3 regions of the Streptomyces taklimakanensis genome follow, and region 1 is predicted to be linked to each of the others. Evidence: riboswitches for the same ligand, from Rfam matches in the RefSeq annotation. Region 1 holds a riboswitch; each other region holds the start of a gene.
What was found. Region 1 has a riboswitch for cobalamin ahead of F0L17_RS17820 (ribonucleoside-diphosphate reductase subunit alpha). Riboswitches for the same ligand answer to the same signal wherever they lie in the genome.
Positions count from the first base shown of each region.

Region 2: it holds a riboswitch for cobalamin, as region 1 does, so the genes downstream of both, F0L17_RS04830 (cobalamin biosynthesis protein) here and F0L17_RS17820 (ribonucleoside-diphosphate reductase subunit alpha) in region 1, are expected to answer to the same signal.
Region 3: it holds a riboswitch for cobalamin, as region 1 does, so the genes downstream of both, F0L17_RS22670 (ABC transporter substrate-binding protein) here and F0L17_RS17820 (ribonucleoside-diphosphate reductase subunit alpha) in region 1, are expected to answer to the same signal.

Region 1 is NZ_WIXO01000001.1:4,002,481-4,006,608, reverse strand. Features, by position in the region: gene F0L17_RS17825 (sulfotransferase family protein) at 1-696, shown strand, start outside; cobalamin riboswitch at 844-1,019, shown strand; gene F0L17_RS17820 (ribonucleoside-diphosphate reductase subunit alpha) at 1,144-3,558, shown strand; gene F0L17_RS17815 (ribonucleotide-diphosphate reductase subunit beta) at 3,639-4,128, shown strand, end outside.
Region 2 is NZ_WIXO01000001.1:1,075,126-1,079,253, reverse strand. Features, by position in the region: gene F0L17_RS04835 (cobyric acid synthase) at 1-326, opposite strand, end outside; gene F0L17_RS04830 (cobalamin biosynthesis protein) at 323-1,273, opposite strand; cobalamin riboswitch at 1,532-1,656, opposite strand; gene F0L17_RS04825 (hypothetical protein) at 1,935-2,150, opposite strand; gene F0L17_RS04820 (inorganic phosphate transporter) at 2,230-3,489, opposite strand; gene F0L17_RS04815 (class II aldolase/adducin family protein) at 3,712-4,128, shown strand, end outside.
Region 3 is NZ_WIXO01000001.1:5,151,149-5,155,276, forward strand. Features, by position in the region: gene F0L17_RS22660 (ABC transporter ATP-binding protein) at 1-311, opposite strand, end outside; gene F0L17_RS22665 (FecCD family ABC transporter permease) at 308-1,324, opposite strand; gene F0L17_RS22670 (ABC transporter substrate-binding protein) at 1,410-2,447, opposite strand; cobalamin riboswitch at 2,477-2,655, opposite strand; gene F0L17_RS22675 (class I SAM-dependent methyltransferase) at 2,715-3,464, opposite strand; gene F0L17_RS22680 (ATP-grasp domain-containing protein) at 3,547-4,128, opposite strand, start outside.

The sequences.
Region 1 (4,128 bases):
ACGCTGCTGAGGATGCTCCTGGACGCGCACTCCCGACTGCGCGCGCCCCACGAGCTGCATCTGCGCCGTCTGGAAGTACACCCCACCACCCGGCTCGCCTCGGAGGCGATGCGGGAGCTGGACCTGGACCGGGCCGATCTGGAGCACCTGCTGTGGGACCGGGTCCTCCACCGCGAACTGGTCCGCAGCGGCAAGTCGGTGATCGTGGAGAAGACCCCGGCCAACGCCTTCGCGTGGCGGCGCGTCAAGGCGTGCTGGCCCGACGCGCGCTTCGTCTTCCTGCTGCGCCACCCCGCCTCCATCGCCGCCTCCTGGCACGACTCCGACCCGTCGAAGCGGACGATGGAGGAGGCCGTCGCCGAGGCCCTGCGCTACGCGGAGGCGGTCCAGGAGGCGCGCGAGAACCTCTCCGGAATCACCGTCCGCTACGAGGACCTCACCGAGGACCCGGCCCGCGAACTGCGCCGTGTCTGCGAGTTCCTGGGCGTGGAGTGGGAGCCGGAGATGGTGGAGTACGGCGACCGCGCCTCGGGGCGGTTGCGCAGGGGCCTGGGGGACTGGCGGGAGAAGATCCGCACCGGCCGCGTCCAGGCAGCCCGTCCCCTCCCGGCCCTCTCCGAGGTGCCCGAGCCGCTGCGCCCCCTGTGCGAGGCGTGGGGCTACACCACCGAGCGGACGGAGACCGCGACCGGCTGACGGCGTGCCGCTCCCCGCGGCGCCGCGTCCCCCACCGGACGCGGCGCCGCGGCGTTCCGGGCCCCTCCCGCCTCCCGCCACCTCCCTCCGGCGGCCGCCGCCCCCTCTCCCCTCCCGGACCCACGAGGCGCCGCAACACAACATGTAGGGGTGATGGACACAGTCGGCACTAGATGTATGCTCATCTCGCTGTCGCCGCAGGGGAATCCGGTGGGAATCCGGAACTGTCCCGCAACGGTGTGCGACGGGCTGCCCCCGTGTCGTCCGCACGAGCCGAGCCGCCCGCCACGAGTCCGAGGACCTGCCGACGGTGTCTCAGTCACGTCCGGGCCTCGTGGGGTGGGCCGACGGACGCGCGCGGTCGTGCCCGCACCGGTCGGGCGTGCCCGCACGTCCGTCGCGCTCTCCTCCCCACGGGCCGCAGGCCCCACGAGGGAGATCACCGAGTTGACCATCTCAGCGGCGGAGCCCGTCCCGGCCTCCGCTCCGGAGGACGACGACCGCCCCGGTACCGCGCTGCTGCGCACCCTGACCGAGCTCAGCGCCGACCTGCCCGCCACCGACCCCGGCCGGGTCGCCGCCGCCGCGCTGCGCGGCCGTCATCCCGGCTCCGACGAGGCGGAGTTGCGGTCCCTGGCCACCGAGGCCGCCGCCGGCCTCATCGCCGAGGAACCCCAGTACTCACGGCTCGCGGCCCGGCTGCTCGTCCGGGCGATCCGCGCGGAGGCCGCCGGACAGGGGGCGGTGTCCTTCTCGGCCTCGGTCGCGGTCGGCCGGCGCGAGGGACTGATCGCCGACCGTACGGCCGAGTTCGTCGCCGAACACGCCGCGCGGCTCGACACACTGGTGGAACGGGCCGTGGCGGACGGTGCCGACGACCGCTTCGGCTACTTCGGGCTGCGCACCCTCCACTCCCGCTACCTGCTGCGCCATCCGGTGACCCGGCAGGTGATCGAGACCCCACAGCACTTCCTGCTGCGGGTGGCCTGCGGCCTGGCCCTCGACTCCTCCGGGCGCGCGGTGGAGGAGGTCGCCGAGCTCTACCGGCTCACCAGCACACTGTCCTACCTGCCCTCCTCCCCCACCCTGTTCAACTCCGGCACCCGGCATCCGCAGATGTCCTCCTGCTACCTGCTGGACTCCCCCAGGGACGAGCTGGACTCCCTCTACGAGCGCTACCACCAGGTCGCGCGGCTGTCGAAGCACGCCGGCGGCATCGGACTGTCCTTCTCCCGCATCCGCTCGCGCGGTTCGCTGATCCGCGGCACCAACGGGCACTCCGGCGGCATCGTGCCGTTCCTGCGGACGCTGGACGCCTCGGTCGCGGCCGTCAACCAGGGCGGCCGGCGCAAGGGAGCGGCCTGTGTCTATCTGGAGACCTGGCACGCGGACGTCGAGGAGTTCCTCGAACTGCGCGACAACACCGGCGAGGACGCCCGCCGCACCCACAACCTGAACATCGCCCACTGGATCCCGGACGAGTTCATGCGCCGGGTCGAGGCGGACGCCGACTGGTCGCTGTTCTCCCCCTCGGACGTCCCCGAGCTGGTGGACCTGTGGGGCGAGGAGTTCGACGCCGCCTACCGGCGCGCGGAGGCCGCCGGACTGGCGGTGCGGACGGTCCCGGCCCGCACCCTGTACGCCCGGATGATGCGCACCCTCGCCCAGACCGGCAACGGCTGGATGACCTTCAAGGACACCGCCAACCGCACCGCCAACCAGACCGCCGAGCCGGGCAACGTCATCCACTCCTCCAACCTCTGCACCGAGATCCTGGAGGTCACCGACGACGGCGAGACGGCCGTGTGCAACCTGGGCTCGATCAACCTCGCCGCGCACCTGGGCGAGGCGGGCGGCCCTCCCGACGAGGCGGTCGACTGGGAGCGGCTGGACGCCACCGTCCGCACCGCCGTGCTCTTCCTGGACCGCGTGGTGGACGTCAACTTCTACCCCACCGAGCAGGCCGCCGCGTCCAACTCCCGGTGGCGTCCGGTCGGCCTGGGCCTGATGGGCCTCCAGGACGTCTTCTTCCGGCTGCGGCTGCCCTTCGACTCGCCCGAGGCGCGACGGCTGTCCACCCGGATCTCCGAGCGGGTCATGCTCGCCGCCTACGAGGCGTCGGCCGAACTGGCCGAGCGGCACGGCCCGCACCCGGCCTGGGAGAGCACCCGCGCCGCCCGCGGCGTCCTCCACGTCGACCACTACCCGGACGCGGAGATCACCTGGCCAAAGCGTTGGGCGGCGCTGCGGGAGAGGATCGCCGGCACGGGACTGCGCAACGCGCTGCTGCTGGCCGTCGCCCCGACCGCCACGATCGCCTCCATCGCGGGCGTCTACGAGTGCGTCGAGCCGCAGGTCTCCAACCTCTTCAAGCGCGAGACGCTCTCGGGCGAGTTCCTCCAGGTCAACTCCTACCTGGTGGCCGATCTCAAGCGACTGGGCCTGTGGGACGAGCGGACCCGGGAGGCGCTGCGCGAGTCGAACGGCTCGGTGGCGGAGCTGTCATGGATCCCCGAGGAGCTCCGCTCGCTGTACCGCACGGCCTGGGAGCTGCCGCAGCGCTCCCTGATCGACATGGCCGCGGACCGCACCCCGTTCCTGGACCAGGGGCAGTCGCTGAACCTGTTCATGGCCGCGCCGACCATCAACCGGCTCAGCTCGATGTACGCCTACGCCTGGAAGCGCGGTCTGAAGACCACCTACTACCTGCGCTCGCGCCCCGCGACCCGGATCGCGCGCGCCGCGGGCGGCGCGACCGCCACCGCGCCCGCCCCCGTCCCCACCGGGCGGCAGGACGCCGGGGCCGACGCGGCCCTCGCCTGCTCCCTGGAGAACCCCGAGTCCTGCGAGGCATGCCAGTGACCGCCACCACCCCCGACCCCCGAACCGTCGGCCGCTCCCGCAACCTGCTGGACCCGGGCTTCGAACTCACCCTGCGTCCGATGCGCTACCCGGCCTTCTACGAGCGCTACCGCGACGCGATCAAGAACACCTGGACCGTGGAGGAGGTGGACCTCCACTCCGACGTGGCCGACCTCGCCAGGCTCTCCCCGGGCGAGCAGCACCTGATCGGGCGGCTGGTGGCGTTCTTCGCCACCGGCGACTCGATCGTGGCCAACAACCTGGTGCTGACGCTCTACCGGCACATCAACTCGCCCGAGGCCCGCCTGTACCTGTCGCGGCAGCTCTTCGAGGAGGCCGTGCACGTCCAGTTCTACCTGACCCTGCTGGACACCTATCTGCCCGATCCGGACGAGCGCGCGGCCGCCTTCGCGGCGGTGGAGAACATCGACTCCATCCGGGAGAAGGCCCGGTTCTGCTTCCGCTGGATGGACTCGGTCGAGGACATCGACCGCCTGGAGAGCCGGGCCGACCGCCGTCGCTTCCTGCTGAACCTGATCTGCTTCGCGGCGTGCATCGAGGGCCTGTTCT
Region 2 (4,128 bases), 2.9 Mb from region 1:
AGCAGCACCACCTGGCTGGTGCGGTCCCCGCCGGGCTTGAGCAGCACCGGGTTCATCAGCGCGCTCGGCTCCACCCCGGCCGCGGCGGCCTGCATGGCCTGGGCGCGGCCGATCTCGGCGCCGTCGCGGGTGACGAAGGAGTTCAGCGACATGTTCTGCGCCTTGAACGGCGCCACCTTCACGCCCGCGCGGGCCAGCCAACGGCAGATGCCGGCCGTGACCACGCTCTTGCCCGCGTCCGAGGTCGTCCCCGCCACCAGCAGGCCGCCGCCCGCCGGAACGCCCGCCGCGGCGCTCCGCGGGCCGCTCGTCACCGTGTCCGTCACCGTGCCCTCCCCGGGGCCTTCCGACGAGCCGCCCGGCGGGCGGCTCCCCTCTCCCGCAGCGCGCCGGCGCCGGCGCACAGCACCAGGGCCAACGCGCCCACCCGGCGCGACAGCCGCACCGCACGCTCGATGTCCGCCGCGCGCACCGGGCGGCCGGAGGCGTTGAGCACCGGACGGTGCTCGACCCGCCCCCCGTACGACAGCGGCCCGCCCAACCGCACGCCCAGCGCGCCCGCGAACGCGGCCTCCACCACACCCGCGTTGGGGCTGGGGTGGCGGTGGGCGTCCGCGCGCCAGGCGTCCACCGCGCCGCGCGGGTTCGGACCGGCGAGGACGGCCAGCAGCGCGGTCAGCCGGGAACCGGGCCGGCCCGCGACGTCGTCCAGCCGGGCCGAGGCCCAGCCGAAGCGCAGATGGCGCGGTGAACGGTGGCCCACCATCGCGTCCAGGGTGTTGACGGCGCGGAAGCCGACCAGTCCCGGCACGCCCGCGGCCGCCCCCCACACCAGCGCGCCCACCACGGCGTCGGAGGTGTTCTCGGCGACGGACTCCACCACCGCGCGGGCGATGCCGTCGGCGTCCAGCGCCCGCGGGTCCCGGCCGCACAGGTGCGGCAGTCGGGCGCGCGCGGCCTCCACGTCGCCCGACTCCAGCGCGGCGGCGATCGTCCGGGCCTCGCGCGCCAGGCCGCTGCCGCCGAGCACCGACCAGGTGGCGGCGGCCGTCACCGTGGTGCGGGCGGTGGGGGACCGGCGCGCGGCGCGCTCCAGCACCGCCGCGGCGGCCGTGGCGCCGCCCGCGCACACGGCGGTGTACAGGGCGCCCGCGCCGCGGTGGTCGCGCCACAGCAGGCGCTCGACCGCTGCGGCGGCACGTCCGAAGGCGGCGACGGGGTGCCCGCGGCGGGGGTCGCCGACGACCAGGTCGAGCAGGTGTCCCAGCAGCATCCCGTAGGCCCGGCCCGCGCCGGGGCCGGGTGGGGCGGGTTCCGTGGAACCGGTCGGGTCGGGAGAGGAGGTGACGGTGGCCGGGGAGACGACTGCCGCGTGGTGGGTGCGGTGGGCACGCATCGTGTCAGCGGGCCGTCACACCTCGTGGGGTTCCGTGTGCTGGGGAACGTGGGGGTGTGAACGCGGGCAGGCTGCCGTGCATGGCGGTGTCCTCACTCAGGGTCCTCGCCCTGGCTCGACGTGACCGGCGGCGAGAGTCTCCTGGCTCCCGGATCGGCGCTTCCCCCGGCCTTCCAACCCGATGTACGGGCCGTGACGCTGGGTGGGGGGCGCTCCCCGGTGACAGTGGCGGGACCGCGCCGGATTCGCACCGGCTTCCTCTCCTGCCGCCGTTGGGCAACGGGAAGTCCACCACGCCCACGGGGACGCGTCAACTCGGCGATGACCTGCGACGGCGCACTGTGCGGAAGCGCACACGGACGCGGTGTGCGCGGTGCGCGCCCGTCGGCGCGCGGTACGAGGCGCGCGCCCGGAACACCGAACGGGCGCCCGGCGTCGTCCGCCGGGCGCCCGTTCGGCGCTCTGCCCGTCCGGGGAGCCCCCTCGACGCCCCGACCCCGCCCGTGGGCGGCGGAAGGAGCGGAGGCGGGGCCCGGACTCAGGCCGCGATGATGTAGATGCCGTAGGCCACGGCCGCCGCGCACAGGGCGTAGCAGGCGTAGGAGCCGAGACGGGCCGGGGACGTGGTGCCGGCCGAGGCCCTGCGTCCGCCGGCGGAGCCGATGATGCCCAGGGTGAACACGCCCACCAGGCCGACCGTCATCACGAGGCTGACCCCGAAGACCTGGCCGAGAGCGGCCCAGTCGATGTCCATGGTGCTTCTTCCTTTGCGACTTACGACCCGTGCGGGATCCGCGTGGGTACGGGACGGGGGGATGTGGCGGGTCGGTGCCTCACGGGGCGGAGACGGTGGTCTTCCCGGCCCGGTCGTCCCGGTCGGTCGCCTCGGCGTCCCCCAGGGCGGCGGTGGTCGGCGGCGGCGCGACGGCCTGCAGGGCAGCGGTGACCACGCCCGGGTCCTCGGTCCCCTGCCGCTCGGTGGCGGTCGGCTCGACGTCGTTGACGTTGGTGTGGTCCACCGGCTCCCGACGGGAGGCGAACCAGATGGCGGCGACGGCGAGCACGGCCAGGATCGCGACCGTGGTGACGCCCCAGTCGCCCTGGGTGGCCAGCAGGGCGGACCCCGCGGCGACCAGACCGGCGGCCGGGAGGGTCAGGCCCCAGGCGGCGACCATGCGGCCCGCGGTGCTCCAGCGCACCGCGCCGCCCTTGCGACCCAGGCCGCATCCCATGATCGAGCCGGAGCAGACCTGGGTGGTGGAGAGGGCGAAGCCCAGGTGGGAGGAGGCCAGGATGGTGACGGCCGAGCTGGTCTGCGCGGCGAAGCCCTGCGCCGGACGGATGTCGGTGAGGCCCTTGCCCATGGTGCGGATGATGCGCCAGCCGCCCAGGTAGGTGCCCAGCGCGATGGCGATGCCCGCCGAGGCGATGACCCACAGCGGCGGGTCGGCGTCGGCGCCGAGTACGCCGCCCGAGATCAGGGCCAGGGTGATGACGCCCATCGTCTTCTGCGCGTCGTTGGTGCCGTGGGCGAGGGAGACCAGGGCGGCCGAGGCGATCTGTCCGGCCCGGTACCCCTTGGCGACCTCCTGCTCGTCGCTGTTCCGGCTGAGGCGGTAGGTGAGCCGGGTGGCGAGCATCGCGGCGATTCCGGCCACCAGGGGGGCTACCACGGCCGGGATCAGGACCTTCATCACGACCGCGTCGAAGGAGACCGCGCCGATGCCGACGGAGGCGACCGTCGCGCCGATCAGACCGCCCATGAGGGCGTGCGAGGAGCTGGAGGGGAGGCCGGCCAGCCAGGTCAGCAGGTTCCAGATGATGGCGCCGACCAGTCCGGCGAAGATCACCGCGGGTTCGATTCCGGCGTCCTCGTTGATGAGACCCTTGGAAATGGTCGCGGCGACCTCGACCGAGACGAAGGCTCCGACGAGGTTGAGGATCGCCGACATCGCCACCGCCGTCTTGGGCCTGAGAGCCCCGGTGGAAATGGTGGTGGCCATCGCGTTGGCCGTGTCGTGGAAGCCGTTGGTGAAGTCGAACACCAAGGCTGTGACGATCACGATCCCGATGAGAAGCGTGATGTTTTCCATCTCACCCAGGCAATCAGTCGAAGGGGCGGTACTCGGCGAACGTAGGGACCTCGGGTGAACGCAAGGTGAACTGAGAACGGATTCATGGTGTCTCACGGAACCTGTGTGCGCAGGAGCGCGCGATGAGGTACCCGAACGCCCCACCCGGCGCTCGAACGCCCGGGGCGCCCCCCCCCGTGCCGCCGTCGCCGCGCTACAGTCCTCCGCCGGAGGTGGACACGGATGCGGCCGACCCGGACCGATGCCCGGACCGACGCCTGGAGCGACGCCTGGAGCGACGCCTGGGACGAACTGGTGGAGACGGCCCGCAGGACGGTGGTCGACGGACTGGTCGTCGGCACCTCGGGGAACGTCTCGGTGCGGGTGGACGACACCGTCCTGGTCACACCCAGCGGAGTGCCCTACGACCGGCTCGGGCCGGACGAGTTGTGCGCGGTCGACCTGGCGGGCCGGCGGGTGGCCGGGGACCTGCTGCCCACCAGCGAACTGCCCATGCACCTGGCGGTCTACCGCGCCACCGACGCGAGGGCGATCGTCCACACCCACGCGGTGCACGCCACCGCCGTCTCCACGCTCGTCGACGAACTCCCCGCGATCCACTACGCGATCGCCGCGCTGGGCGGCCCGGTGCGTGTCGCC
Region 3 (4,128 bases), 1.1 Mb from region 1:
CGCCCCATGGCCACCACCTCGCGCACCGTCAGATCCAGGTCGCCGCCGGGTTCCTGCACCACCGCCGCCAGGGTGCGCGCCAGTCGACGCACGGGCACGGACCAGGCGTCCGCCCCGTCCACCAGCACCCGCCCGGCCTCGGGACGCAGCACGCGGTAGACGGCGCGCAGCAGGCTGGACTTGCCGCTGCCGTTCGGGCCGATCAGGCCGATCGTCTCGCCGGGAGCGGCGGTCAGCGACACCTCCCGCACCAGCCGGCGGGCCCCGGCCGCGACCGTGAGGTTCTCGACACCGAGTTCGGCCGCGCTCATCGATCCCTCCGGTCGGCGCCCCGCCGGGCGTCCCGGCGCATCAGCCACAGGAAGAACGGGCCGCCGCACAGGGCCGTCAACACTCCGACGGGGATCTCCTGTGGAGCGGCGACGGTGCGGGCCGCGATGTCGGCCCAGACCAGGAACACCGCCCCCGCCAGGGCCGCGGCCGGCAGGACGCGGCGGTGGTCCCCACCGGTGAACAGCCGCACGACGTGCGGCAGCATCAGGCCGACGAAGCCGATGGGCCCGGCCGCCGCGACCAGGACGCCGGTGACCAGGGACAGCAGGACGAACATCCGGGCGCGGAAGCGCGCCACGTCCAACCCCATGGTGGTGGCCGCCTCCTCGCCCGCCAGCAGCAGGTTCAGCGGCCGGGCCCGCGTCAGCAGCAGCGCGACGGCCGCCGGCAGCACGGTCGCGGGCAGCCACAGGGTGCTCCAACGCACCCCGCCGAGGCCGCCGAGCGTCCAGGAGAGGACCTCCCTGGCCTGGTTGCCCCGCTCGGCGGTCAACAGCACCAGGTGGGTGACGGCGGTCAGCACGGCGGCGACGGCGACACCGGAGAGCACCAGCCGCGTCGAGGTGATGCGTCCCCCCGCACGCGCGGTCGCGTACACCAGCAGCAGCGTCACCAGGGCCCCGACGAACGCCGACACCGGCAGCGACAGCGCGCCGAAGACGCCGACGCCGGAGACGATGACCAGCACGGCTCCCAGCGAGGCGCCCGAGGAGACGCCCAGCAGGTACGGGTCCGCCAGCGGGTTGCGCACCAGGGCCTGCATGACCGTGCCGACCACCGCCAACCCGGCACCGGTCACGGCGCCCAACAGGACGCGGGGGGCCCGCACCTCCAGCACGATCGTCTCGCGCGCCCGGGGCCAGTCCGCCTCCACCCAACCGGCGCCCAGGTGGTGCGCGAGGACGCTCCAGACCTGGCCGGGCGGGACGCGCACCGAGCCGATGGCCAGCCCGGCCGTCAGCGAGACCGACAGGAGCACGCCGAGGAGCACCAGGAGCAGCGGGTAGGGCGGGGAGCCGGGGCGCCTCCGCCGGGCCGGTCGGCCACGGGGGTGTCCGGCGCCGCCGGGTGGGCCGTCACCGGAACCGCTCGGGGTGCAGGGCGCGGGCCAGGTCCGCCACGGCGTGCGGGGGACGCACGCCGACCAGGGTGGCGGTCAGCGGCAGCACGACGAACCGCTCGTTCCTGATGGCGGGCACATCGGCGAGGGCGGGCTGGGAGAGCAGGAACTCCTTCTTCCGCTCGACGCTGCCCGCACCGCGGTAGTGGTGGATCACGATGACCTCGGGCCTGCGCTCGACGACCTGTTCCCAGGAGACGTCGCCGAAGACCTCGTCCAGGTCGTCGAACACGTTGCGTCCGCCGGCCAACCGGATGATCTCGGTGCCCAGGCCCCTTCCCCCCGCGGTGTAGGCGGACCCGTCACCGCTGTCGTAGACGAACACCGGCACGGTGGGGGCGCCCTCGACGGCCTCGGTGGTCTCGGCGACCCGCCTTCGGAGGTCGGCCACCAGGTCCCCGGCGCGCTCCCGCACGCCGAAGATCCTCCCGAGGGTGCGGATCTCCTCGTAGGCGTCGTCCATGGTCACCTCGCCCTCGCCGCAGTACTCGCGGTTGAGGTGGGTGTCGATGCCCGCGTCGGCGAACGCCTCGCGGGAACGGCCCTCGTTCTCGGCGAAGGCGGCGCCGTAGCCGCCGTAGACGAAGTCCGGCTCGGCCGCCAGGACCGTCTCGAAGGAGGGTTCCCTCTCGGCCAGTCGCGGGATGCTCTCGAAGTCCTTCCGCAGGGCGGGCAGCACCGCGGAGTCGGGGAAGGCGGTGCCGACCATGACGTACCTCAGCCCGAGGGAGAGCATCAGCTCCGCCGGGTGTTGGTGGATGGTGACGACCCGGGACGGCGGTTCCTCGTACGTCGTACGGACGCCGCAGTTGTCGACGGTGACGGGGAAACCCCCCGCGGACGCGGGCTCGGACGCGGTCCGGTCGTCGGAACCCGCGTCGGCACCGCAGCCGGTCACCAGGACGGCGACCAGTGCGAGGGCCGGACCGCGCGCGGTTCTCCGGCGCGCGCGGCCGCGGGGGAGGGGCGGCAGAGGGAACGTTCCGTCGTACACGTGGTGCCTCCTACGGAGTCCTCGCTCCTCGGACGGGCCCGCGACAGGACAGTGTCCTGACTCCCGGATCGACGCTCCCCCGGCCTTCCCGCTCGCGCGGTGGCTCCTCGAAGGCGTGTGCTCCCCGGTCACAGTGGCGGGACCGTGCCGGACTCACACCGGCTTCCTGGCACCCGTCGCGGCGATGACCCGCTGATGGTACGTACTTGCGAACGATTCGCAAAAGAGCGTGCGGTGGGCGCCGCGCGCCCCCGGCGCCCACCGCTCTCACCCCTTGCGGACGGCCCGCAGCACCAGCCGCTCCGCCTCCTGGTCGTAGGGACGGCCGTCGAAGCCGCCGAAGACCTCCACCTCCCCGAAACCGGCCTCCTCGGCCATCTCGCGCAGCTCGACCGCGCTGTAGACGAACCACACCAGGCCGGCGCGGTCGACGCGGTCCCCGCGCACCAGGACCCAGTCGCTGCGCAACCGGGCCCAGTCGTCCAGCACGGTGTCGGTCTGCACCAGCAGGTCCTCGCCGCGCCGGACGACCTTCGGGGGCGTCACCCTGCGGGCCAGGATCTCCTTGCCGGCCACGTCCAGCACCAGCCTGCCCCCGGGCACCAGACAGTCGTGCATGTTGCGCAGCACCCGGGCGTTGTCGTCCGGATCCTCGAAGTAACCGAAGGAGGTGAACATGTTGAGCACCACGTCGTACGCGCCCGCCTCGACGTGGTGCAGGGCGTCGGCCCGTACGAACCGGGCCTCCACCCCGGCCGCCTCGCAGGATTTTCGCGCCTTCTCCAGCATGGCCGGGCTGCGGTCCACGCCGGTGACCTCCAGGCCGCGGCGGGCGAGGGGGACGGTGAACACGCCGGGCCCGCAACACAGGTCGAGCGTGCGGGACCCGGGCGGGAAGGAGAGCAGGGGAGAGGTGGCGAGGAGTTCCTCGGCCTGGGCGAAACGCTGCTCGGGGAAGAGGAAGTCGTAGAAACCGGTCCAGAAGTCGTCGTCCTCGAACCCGTCCGTCCGTGTCATCGGGACTCGTCCTTTCCGTGGTGCGGTTCGGGGTCCCGCCACCCGGCGGGGCGGGGCGAGCGTGCCGGTACGGCCGGCCTCCTCATCCGTCCCGCGCCTCCTCGGTGAGGACGCGCAGGGCGTTGGCGGCGGCCACGGCGCGGTGGGTGGCCAACTCCGCGGTCTCGGCCTCCGCGTGGACGATGCCCGCGTAGCCGCGGCTGTCCGTCAGGTGCTCGATGCGGTCGCCGACGCGTTTGGTCGGGTACCAGGTGGGGGAGCCGGGCATGTCCGCCAGCCTCTCCAGCCCCTGGACACCGGTGAACACCCCGGGCCGTTCGGGGTAGCCCAGGACGAAGGCGACCGCCGGTCCGCCGGGCGGCTCCGCGTCGATCAGGCGGGGACGGCGGCCGAGCGCGGTCTCCACCATCGCCTCGTAGACGTTGCAGCCCAGGGAGCGGCACATGCCCTCGGCGACCAGGGCCCCACCGATGCGAGGGTTGATCTCGACGATCTCCGGGCCCGCGAGGGTGAGGGCGAACTCCACGTGGGCGAAGCGGTCGGTGTACCCCACGGCCGCGAGGACCTCGTCCAGCCACCGCTCCAGCGAGGCGCGCTGTTCCTCGGGGAAGGCGACGGGGAAGGCGGTGACCTCCTCGCGGAAGTACGGCTCGCGCGACATCAG